Regions from separate parts of the Sporosarcina sp. FSL K6-6792 genome, predicted to be linked through region 2. Evidence: riboswitches for the same ligand, from Rfam matches in the RefSeq annotation. Region 2 holds a riboswitch; each other region holds the start of a gene.
What was found. Region 2 has a riboswitch for cyclic di-GMP ahead of MKZ26_RS02190 (response regulator). Riboswitches for the same ligand answer to the same signal wherever they lie in the genome.
Positions count from the first base shown of each region.

Region 1: another riboswitch for cyclic di-GMP. It lies ahead of MKZ26_RS07465 (methyl-accepting chemotaxis protein); the one in region 2 lies ahead of MKZ26_RS02190 (response regulator).
Region 3: another riboswitch for cyclic di-GMP. It lies ahead of MKZ26_RS18430 (sensor histidine kinase); the one in region 2 lies ahead of MKZ26_RS02190 (response regulator).

Region 1 covers NZ_JBBOSA010000001.1:1,569,396-1,573,159, forward strand. Annotated here, with positions in the region: gene MKZ26_RS07460 (SDR family NAD(P)-dependent oxidoreductase) at 1-396, opposite strand, end outside; gene MKZ26_RS07465 (methyl-accepting chemotaxis protein) at 396-2,135, opposite strand; cyclic di-GMP riboswitch class I at 2,246-2,331, opposite strand; gene MKZ26_RS07470 (GNAT family N-acetyltransferase) at 2,841-3,311, opposite strand; gene MKZ26_RS07475 (M15 family metallopeptidase) at 3,457-3,764, opposite strand, start outside.
Region 2 covers NZ_JBBOSA010000001.1:463,227-466,990, forward strand. Annotated here, with positions in the region: gene MKZ26_RS02175 (transcriptional regulator) at 361-588, shown strand; gene MKZ26_RS02180 (hypothetical protein) at 588-974, shown strand; gene MKZ26_RS02185 (YolD-like family protein) at 1,065-1,328, shown strand; gene MKZ26_RS02190 (response regulator) at 1,828-2,196, opposite strand; cyclic di-GMP riboswitch class I at 2,227-2,312, opposite strand; gene MKZ26_RS02195 (hypothetical protein) at 2,517-2,915, opposite strand; gene MKZ26_RS02200 (hypothetical protein) at 3,212-3,334, shown strand.
Region 3 covers NZ_JBBOSA010000001.1:3,801,571-3,805,334, forward strand. Annotated here, with positions in the region: gene MKZ26_RS18425 (response regulator transcription factor) at 1-119, opposite strand, end outside; gene MKZ26_RS18430 (sensor histidine kinase) at 119-1,264, opposite strand; cyclic di-GMP riboswitch class II at 1,380-1,461, opposite strand; gene MKZ26_RS18435 (hypothetical protein) at 1,861-2,283, shown strand; gene MKZ26_RS18440 (hypothetical protein) at 2,323-3,096, shown strand; gene MKZ26_RS18445 (hypothetical protein) at 3,161-3,764, shown strand, end outside.

The DNA.
Region 1 (3,764 bases), 1.1 Mb from region 2:
CTTCATTCTTTTCGCCGCTTCTCGGCAATTATAAAAGTTTCCGTAAAGATGAACCTTTATCATTTTGTCCCACTGCTCATCTGTTAAATCTGTAATAGGAGCATTCTGTGCAAACCCGGCATTGTTGACAAGAATATCAATTGCTCCTAGCTGGTTGTCCATATACTGAAACATATCCTGCACTTGTTTAGAGTCAGATACATCCGCACAATATTTTAGTGCATTCACGCCATGGTCCTCCGCTTGTAGACGAACTGTTTCCGCCTCTTGATCGCTGCCAATATAGTTTATTAAAATATTTGCTCCCTGTTCAGCAAAAGCTAAAGCAATTGCCTTGCCTATCCCCATACTAGAGCCTGTAATGAGAACATTTTTACCGGTAAGCTTTAAATCCATTAATCTTCACTCTCCAATTTAAAGTTTGTAATTAGGGATTGCAGCTTCTCCGCAGTTTGGCCTAATGAAGCAGATGCTTCTTTCACTTCTTGCATCGACACCAATTGTTCTTGTGTAGCTTGTGAGACATTCAATGAAAACTCGGTAGATTGTTGAGATGTTTTCTTAATATTATTAACGGATGCGACTACTTCTTCAGAGGATGCAGAAATTTCTTGAGATGCAGCAGAAATTTCCCGGATTTGATCTGCGACTTCATCTGCAGATTGTACAATCCGTTTAAATATCTCGCCTACTTCATTCGTATAATCCATTCCCACTCTTACGTCTTCTTTTCCTTTTTCCATCACGGTTACAGAGGCATTAGAATCCGTTTGAATCATATGAATTAGTTGGAAAATCTCTTTAGCCGACTGAGATGATTGTTCAGCTAAACGCCTTACTTCATCTGCAACGACAGCAAATCCTTTACCATGCTCTCCAGCTCTGGCTGCTTCAATAGCAGCGTTTAGTGCTAACAAATTTGTTTGCTCTGCTATAGCAGTAATAATGTTCACAATGTCACTAATCTTATTAGAATTAGCATGTAAACCATTAATAGTTTCCTCTATTTGTTCTACAGATGTATTAATTAATTGCATTTGATCAATCACCTGTTGGACAACCTTATTTCCTTGTTCAGCAGCAATTGAGGCTGTCAGAGACGATTCAGAAGCAGTATTGGCTGAATCAGCGATTTGTTGTATGCCACCTGCTGTTTCTTCCATTGCAGCTGCTGTTTCTTCAGTCATCACCAAAGAAGTTTCAGCGTTTTGAGCGATATTCTTCATTTCTTTCGAAACGTTTGTTGAACTAATATACGATTCTGTCGCATTCATAGTTAGCTGATTGGCTGATGATGCAACGTGATCAGATGTATTTCTAATGTTTAATATGACATGTTGCAAATTTGAAACCATTGTTTTTATCGATTGTGAAAGTTGTCCAACTTCATCATTTGTAATCTGGAGATCAACATCGTTCAATTCTCCATTTGCCACTTGGTCTGCAACAATGACCACTTTTTTAAGTGGTAATAGAAGCCGATCAATTGTAAAATACAGCAATACTAATAAGATTGAAATTCCGATTACTGCAATAATAATCTGTTTTGTAACACTTTTTTTAATGATGGTATCAATATAATCCGCAGAATAATCAATTCCTAACACTGCAATTGTATTTCCGCTTTCATCCTTAAGAGGGCTGAAAACTGTTCGCCATGATCCGAATGAGTCCTCAAAGATGCTTGTTACCTCTGATTGATCATTTTTAATCGCAAGCTTAGCAGTATCTACATGAACAGGAGCAAGATCAGTAAACAATTCCCCCGCTTCATACGCTTCATTCAAATTTTCCGTATAGCCGATAGGAGTGACGCCATTATCCTCCATCTCCCATATATAACTCCAAAACATGATTCCCTGTTCTTCCCTTATGCCATCCAAGGTACTTTGCATTTTCAAAAATTCAGGATCGTCTTCCCCTTGAACTTTCAATAGACCATCTATATCTTCGGAATCTAGGTTCATGGCTGTCAATAAGCCAACACTTTTTAACTCTTGTTCTAGGTCATTTTCTAACTGGCCGTTCAATTGAGAAATACTTTGTGTCGTTAGAACAGTAAAAAGTGCTAAAACAATAATAGAAACTGTAAGTAAAAGCTTATACTTTAATGATATGTTTTTAAAAAAACGCATAATAATTATTTCCTCCTCTTCAATTTTTGTATCTTTCTTTACACATGAAAAAAGGCCCATTTCACAATGAAATAGGCAAATAAAAAAACTAGACTATTATCTAGCGTTTCTTGAGCAGCTCAGCCGTCATAGTAATAATTACTTTAGACCTGTAGCTTTGCGTCCCTACTTTTCAATAGGTTTGCCTATAACCATCAAAAAATATACCACATAGTCTAATAGATGGCAATATGAAGTACCAAAAGATTCATAGAGTAGTATAATGACACCGCTTAATGTCCTGCTTTCAAAACACCCAAACTAGTATATAGTCATTGGTAAAAAAAGAAAAATAGTGCCTTTACTCCCCCGACCATATTTATTTTCCACTGTTTTAAATTGTTACATCAAATTCTTTTCAAGGATAGCATTGCTGGAAATTTCAATATCAAAAGTATTCTCATTTCTGGCAACTTCAACTTTTATACTTCCAGGTAAGAAGAAATGCCTGATATGCTATAGAAAGGTGCTGCTATGAAAACGCTATATAAAAATGCGAATAGCTTGCTCGACCTATCTATTTGTTTATTCTGTTTCATCAAATCTATTTGCCCTTTTTTCTACTAGAAGCTACACTCTTACTTTTTAAAAAGAGCTAAGTTCCTTTTAGAGTTGCTGATTTTGTGAAATTTGGCGTTTAATTTTCATGGGAGTTAAGTAAAAGTATTAATTACTTCCTATCTTTTTCACATAGTCAATTAAAAAAAGCTTGCTAGTAATTTGATGCTGTCTTACTTTTTTGAATCCTAATTTCTCGTAAAAATGATGATTTCTTGTGTTTAAATGTGGTGTATCTAAACTCCATTCAATAGCAGTAGGAAACTCGCTTTCAATTAGTTTCATTATCTTGCTTCCAAGACCTTTATTTTGATATTCGCAAGATAAAAAAACTCTATTTAGTCGGTACTTGTTTTCTTTTAAATCACGAATATCAGCACCACCAATAATCTCATCGTCAAGCCAAATAGTGTAATGTATGAAGATTTCAATTTTCCGAAGTAATTTTTCAATAGGTTCATTGACTGGGTTGGTGTCGTGGTCTTCATATCTTATTAAATCCTCTGAAAAAGCTTCTGTTTGTATTTCTAAAAGTCGCCGTGCTTCAACTTCTTTGGTTCTCTTGATAATTAGGTCCATTCATTTTACCTTCTTTCAATTTGTTGTATTAACCACCTAGTTATCACTATAAAATAACTATCTCGACGAACATTTCAATAATTTTATACATACATGCATGCAAATATCCGTATAATACGGGTTTCTAACTTTTCTTTCGTTCCAGTTATACCTCTTGCACTAAATCCAACAACTCTGAATCCGTAACGTGATTATAAAGTGCTTGATCTACGTTATTCATTACAGCCCAGTATTTGTCGCCGTATGACCAATGCCACCATTCCGTAAAATAATTAACAAAGCCAACGGACCGAAGAGCGTGTGCCAAGATTTTACGATTCTGAATGGCTTCTACAGAGATATTTGTTGCATCAAAAAAAGTCGCGTTGTCAGTCTCGTGTGGTATAGCATCAAATGGCGTACCAAGATCCAATTCGAAACCATTCGAATCAATTAGGCTTAAATCCACTGCAC
Region 2 (3,764 bases):
CGTCTATTGCCGGTCTTTTTATTTGTCCAGTTGTCTGTGGAAAGGTTAAATAAGAGTAAAGAAAAAGCGGAACCTCCACAGAATGAATTGTGGTAGGCCGCTTTTTTTATTTGCCAAGACACAGTCATCTATTCTTGGTTTACATACATAATTCACTTATCCCTACAAAAGTAAACGTGGAAAGATAAAATTGATTATTTAAAGCAAAGGGTGACTACTCATTTAATTAAGCGTATGCCTTTTTTGTTTGTCAAAATATCTAGTATTACCATATAAAATCATAATCGGTAATATTTAATGACTATTGTAATCCAGTTGCAATAAGAACGATTGTTCGATATACTGGATCGAAAGGAGGGAATGAGTGTGCGTAACCAATTAATTAAGTCTGCAGGGTATAACGAGTCCTTAGATATGATGTATCTCGCAAGGGGCGGAACAATCAGTAAGCGAAGAATCAACTTACTGCAGGTCGGCGAGGTATCGTTCCGTGCATACTGTTTTCTACGCAAATTCAAGCGGACTTTTACGATTGATAATGAACTCGCACTTGTTCCCGTCGTACATAAAGAAAGCATGGTGATCTAATGCCGTTAATCCTAGGAGACGCCTTACCGTATTTCGAGAAAATGATTTACCTACCGATGATTATAAGCATCTTGGAGAGAGACCGAGAAGTGATTGAAACAAGTTCGTTCAAATTGAAAGGACCTTATATCTATATCGTTGAAAGTACGTTAAATACGGTTCGAGCTGAATTAAAAGAAACAAATAATTATGCACGAAGAAAAAATATGAAGTTGATTAAAAGAGGGAAAGATGGCACGTTCACCGAGTATGCATTTATCCAAAATGGCTACGAGGATAAGAGACGCTACATGAATATACGGTTGCGTAACAGGACGGAAGAGTTGATATCTGTTTACTTTGCAATGGTGGAAAGTCAGGATACATGGGGAGTTGCTACAACGTGATTAATCAGAGCGCTGAAGAATTGGCCATATCACTGATGTTTAGGGAACACCTAGCGGAAATAAAAGACTGGAACAGAAAGGATGATGAAAATGACAGCAATTCCAAAACCACCAAAATCAAAGGTTGTAGCAGGACCAAAACTAACAGAAACTGATTTTCTTGAAATCGGCGAAAGAATAGGGGAATCAAAAGAATTTAACATAGAGGTAGAGGTTACGATATATGCTCAAAAGAGGTATGAGTCAGTTACAGGAATCGTTACAGAAGTCGATGGCCAACAAGGTAAATTATCTTTCCAAATGGGTTTTGAAAACGTAAGAATAAACATGAATAATATTGTGAGTGTGAAATGAAATGCTAGAAAACATTCAAAATAGAAGTTGCGCAAAAAAGGGAATGTGGTTTTTACATGGGTGTCATAAAGGAAAAAATGTTGAGTCGATGTGGATTACAGTTGATAGTCCTTTCGGAAGAGACCGCAGACCAGTAGAGGGTATAATCGATGTGCAGATTGCGGAAGATTAGACGGAGTAAAGGCGACATTTCGAAAGAGGTCGCCTTTTAAATCTTGTATCTTTGATAATACCAGATTGACATTTATTGAATCTTGTATTCATTTATAATATATCAAACAATTCAGTGTTAGTTAAACGGAGTTTAAATAAGAAAGGATGACCTCGTTTGAAGGTTGAGCATTCATTATTTCTTCTTTGTTACTCTCGTTAGGGGTTTATTATATTGGTTGGATGCATGGGCAGGTGAAGTGATTTCGTTAACACGAACTGTACATTTGAAATGAAATGAAAAAAAGACCATAATTTCGTGGTCTTTTATGTTAGTGTACTATGTTTTTCAATAGATTTTATTTAATTGGGTAATAAGTCCATCAAAAAAAGGCTTTACGATAAAGTCAGCGGCTCCATTTTCTAAAGCCTCAATTATTAAGTCTTGAGTCCCTAAGGCTGAGCACATAACAACACGAGCATTGGGGTTTATTTTCTTAATTTCTTTTAGCGTAGCGACACCGTTCATATTTGGTAAAGTGATATCCAATAAAACGATGTTAGGGAAGTGTGATTTATAAAGAGTCACAGCATCTTCTCCACTCCCAGCTTCAGCTACGACATAATAACCGTTACTTACGATAATCTTTCTTAATAGATTTCTCATGAATTTTGAATCATCTACGAGCATTACTGATTTATTGAAAATGATCCTCATCCTTTTTAACAAGTGATAGAAAGCAATACACTTGGTAACCGGCTGCCATAACAAATAATTGTATTAGGTCCTTGGCTTTGCGTCCTTACCTTTCGATAAGTTTGCCTATATACAAGCTACCATACTTTGATAGAACAATCTTATGAAAGAGTCTAATACAAAGGATTAGTAAGTAAATAGTTGGATAGGCAACATGCACAGTCCGAGAAGAAAAGACCAAGTAATCAGCAGTCTTTATTACAGTCATCTTGAGATTTTTGCCTGGAAATTTCGAACAACCATTGTTAATCCACGTTTTTCAAACTTATTGACGCTTTCACTTAACTATCAAAGCTACCTAAAATCATGAAATCTACAAGAATCCCACTCACTGGATTTTCTGAACCTAATACATTAATTCCTAGTACTACTATACTACTATTATTTGTAACATTAGCAGAGACAAATTTTGCAGCAACATTCTTTTCTCGCATTTGTACTCTCGGTCTTGCATTTATCGAAGAATTTGTAGAATATACGCTTGATACAGCATAGTCAATAGTTGTTAATAATGGAATGCCAGTAGATAATCCGTTTTCTGTAAAATAAAGTGTGGCTATACCATTTGCGTCAGATGTAGCTTGCCCATAAACAATCCGCTTTACTTTTTTGGGATTGGACTCTCCTGCTTTAAACACTTGAAGAGCTGTTGGTGCCAGTAAAACAAACTCAACGCTCATAGCTATTCTCCCTTTGTAATACTTTGATATCTATTACAAACAACAACATTGATTAAATGTATGACTGGCTATACCTTAATATTCTTTGTGCTTTTTATTAGCTTATTACATTCAATGTTCCTTGAGGATTCTTTCTTTTTTGCAAAGTGAAATTGCAAAGAAAGCCATCAAAATGTAGTGCGCAGTTCGACCAAAATATGTAGCAGATGTGATGGGAATTTATTAAACAATTTTATTGCGAATGTAATAAAAACGAGTATTAAGGCTTGGTAGCGGTGAACGTGGAGGAAAACGACTTGAAGTCAACTCCTTATAAAAAGGCAACAGAAATGTATATCGAAGTCATTGCAGCGGAAAGTGTGGATGAAATTTCAGACGAGGCGAACCAAATCTACGGACTAAAGAATATGCATTTATGAAATTCATGAATGCGCCTAATACGCAGGATCACACAGATAGGGATTTATTACAGGAATTTGAAAGCACCACAAATGGCTTTTTGCAGGCTGACAGTTCTTTACTTTAACGCACAGTACGAGGAAACGGGAGACCCATTGAATGCAGTAAATTAAGAAGAGGACTAGATATTATCATAACGGAATCAATTTCTTTCCCCAGGCACCTAAGCGATATAGAAGCAGAACCTGGAAAAAAACACTGACTTTTAGTTTAAAGATAATGTGACTGTTTATAGTACGCCTATTAGTTTAAGTAGTAAAACTATTACAAGAATAGAAATAATAACACCTAGAATGTATCTCATGGATATCCCCCCCTATGGAAAGATTGTACCATAGATACTATAACTAAAAGTGTTTTTTTAGGAATTTATTTCAAATTTACAAGCTA
Region 3 (3,764 bases), 3.3 Mb from region 2:
GTTAGCGCGTCCTTTCTATTTGCTGCTTCACCTAGGATTTCAATTGCTCCATCTATAGTAAGGATAGATGTTAATCCTTTTCTTACTAATGGATGATCGTCGACAATAACAATTTGCATTAGCCAATCACCTGGACCTTCTCAAGTATTTTTGCGGTTGGAATTTCGATTTGTATTTCTGTCCCTATCCCGTGTAATCCACTTATCAAAAACGTTCCTGCCAAAGTACTGACAAGACGTCTCATATTGAAAAGACCGATTCCTTTTTCCTGCTGGCCTTCGGATATATGCGAATTAATTCCGATTCCATTATCATGAATTTCCAATACAGTTTTCTCGTCCAGTATAGATAATCTGAGTTCAATAGCCGTGCACTGGCCGTGGCGAACGGCATTTCCGCAAGCTTCACAAATAATTCTATAGAGTGCTTGTTTTAATTCGCTGGATAGTAAAGCTTCATCACCCGTTATTTGACAATCAATTCGTATATCACTTAACCGTGCGTACTCGTCAAAATAGTTTTGCAGCCAAACTTGAAAAGATTTTTCGTCATTCTTCGTCGAGTTGAGACCGTATATCGTCGACCGTAGTTCCTTTAATGTAGTGTTGGCAGATTGTGAAAGGAATTGATATTCATCATTCAATTCAGTACTAGTCATACCTCTACTTTTTGTTTGCAAACTGTGCAGAGAATAAACAATACCGACCAATCTTTGCGAAACACTGTCGTGGATTTCATTGGAGATACGATTTTGTTCCTTACTTACAATCATTTGCTCCTTCATTGAATCTGTATGAATTCTTTCGAGCATTATTTCACTAAGTTCGGCTAAGAACTCAAAAGGGCGATTGAAGAGTAATGTTTCTCTAGCCTCACTTGAACCGGAAATCTTAACGCCAATAACTCCGATAGTAGTGGAGGTTCTAATGACTTTCATCCCGTACCAATCCTCGTTAATTTTACTGACAAACAGTTCATTCTCCAGACGTATAGTATTCCATTCTTTTTTTAGGCCAGTTTCAATATGGGGATTACTCGTAGAAGATGCTAGGTAGCTATTTTGATGATTTACGTCCGTTAACCAAAAGAATGCTTCATCACTATGTGTAAGCTTGATGATAAATGCTATTATTTCTTTCATTATCATTTGAGGGCTTGAATTATCCATTAGGTGGAACAGCGATATACCGTGCTTCAATGTATCTAGATAGGTATCATTCGTTTCGATGGGGTTATTATTAGCGCATGCTTGTACCAAATCCAAAGTAGAAGCTTTCTGAGTGTATCCTTCTAATATATCAGCCAGAATCTTTCTGATTACTGTCACTCCCTCTCATTTCATAATAAAAACCCAATCAACTTGAACATAATGTCCAAGTATAATTAGGTCGGTTGCACCAATAACTCCATACATCCCAGGTGCCCATATAGAGGATGTATTTCACAGTTTCCGTAAATTATATTCTTTTATATAGTTCAGTATAACCAAATTACATTGAATATGACGTCATCTCCTGCGGTTGAAGAGGTTCTTTTTTTTTGTTATTAACTTGTATTTTAGCGAATTAAGACTTTTCAGTTACTTACTGCCCATCAGTAAATCAATATACAAGGTTACTTCTATAAGATAGAGCTGTTCATCGAAGTAGATGTGAACTGGTACAAAAGTGCACCGGCTCTCCACTAAAGTAGAAAACCGAAGTAGACAATCGATATTAGAAAATTACTCTTTAGAGTGAGGATGCCAGACAGGAATACTCCTATACTAAAAGTAGTTACAAAAACGGCAACAAGCCGAAAAAGTTATTGGAGGAGATTTTTGAATGAAGAAGTATGAAACATACTAAAGAGGTGTTCACGTTGAAAAAAATTCTTGGGATTTTTCTGGTGTTTACTCTCTTAGTAGGCGCAGGAACAATTTATGCAAGTGGCAATCCAGGACAGAACCTTTCCGAATGGTATAAGAATGCATTCCATAAAGAAAGCGAAAAGTTGGGTGCAGCTACTGCAACCGGTATGATATTGGTCTTGAAAGAGGTCAATATTTTTGTGAAAGAATCAAAAAAAAGCATTGATGATGCATTGGGAAGTTTCCGCGACGATAAGGTGAAAGAAGCGGAGTCTGGCATCGAAAAGTATCAGGCTGACACGATAAATAGTCTGAACGCTACGGTTGTCCAACTTGAAAACGTAAACTTCGATGATTACGTGGACAAGCAGAACATTGAAGCACAAATTGATCAGGAATTCGATCAGATGGTAGAGGACGTATTTAGCGAATAAGCACTCATACAAACCAATATGATAAAAGGGGATAATTAAATGTTCAAAACAGTAAAAGGTAAAGTAATCGCAGGAACAATGGTATTTGGACTCGTAACAGGTGCAGGAGTAGCGTTCGGTGCAACAGATGCAGGCACAAACCTCAAAAATTGGTATGACGGGCAATTTGGGAAGGCATCCACAAATGTAGCAGAACAAGTTGCAGCATACGCTGGCGGTAAAGTTGACGGATTGGCGGTTGAATATAATGGCCTGAAAACAGATGCTACAAACAGTATTAATGCAAAGGGCGTAGCCCAAGCAGGTGTAGCAAACAAAAATACTGAGACACTAAGCCGAGAACATATTGATGCAATAAAAGAAGAACAAGCACATATCAACACTTATTTGTCTGGTCAATTTGATAGCTTATCCAATTTTGCTAACGGTTTAATTAATCAAGCTGGTGATGACGCCCTTCAATATGCGAAAAATGATTTAGGGGAATACACAGGAGCTGCGGGAAATGCCGCGAATGAAAAAGTTAAAACGGACGTAAAAGCCGTAACTAATCAAGCTGTTAAAGACTTGGAAGATGCAATTAATGCGGCGAAAGCAGATCTTCAAACTAAATTAGATAAGGAAACGGGTTTAACCGTTACTGAAATTAAAGGTTTAATCGACGCGAAAATTACTGACCTCCGCACTAAAATCACTAAAATGAAAAATGATTTAGTTAAAGAACAGGAAAAACTTATTACTTTCACAGTAAAAGGACTTCAACTTGAAGCTGAAAAGGCAATGCAAGATTTGGTAGATGGCATTAATAAATAAGTACTAATGCTCAATAAGGACCTCATCCAGTGAGGTCCTTATTGTTTTAAATGGAGGTGCAACTATGTCGAATAAATTCAAAAGGTATAAAAGTAACTTCAGTTTTAAAAAGATAGGCCTCTTACTCGGGGCTCTCCTGTTAACGATAGGTCTAGGAAGCGGCATGAATAATGCATTTGCTGGCGAGGATGCCGGAAGTTCATTAATAAATTGGTTTGGAGCCAAGAGGACAGTATCTGAACAAGAAATATCCGGGGCAATTACTGTAGAAAAAGACAAACTTATGGGCGAGTTGAAAATAGCTTTGCAAGAAGCTAAGCAAAGTGCCGAAGACGAATTGGCGAAATTCACTGAAGAACAAAAACAAATCCGTACAAGTGAATTGCAGAAATTCGCCGCTAATTTAAAAGCGAATATAGAAATCGACCTCACTAAAGAAAAAGAGGCGATTATTGCCGAGTTGGATGCAGAACATAAGCAAGCCATCGAAGACTTGGAAAACCCAGCGGCTCCAATCAATCCAACACCAAAACCAGGAGTAAAACCGGAACCAGCTCCAGAGCCGGGGGCAGAAGTGAAACCGGAGCCAACGCCAGAACCTGAATTGGAGACACAACCAGTGTTGCCATCTGAATCGGATACAGAACCGAAACCCGAGCCAGCATCTG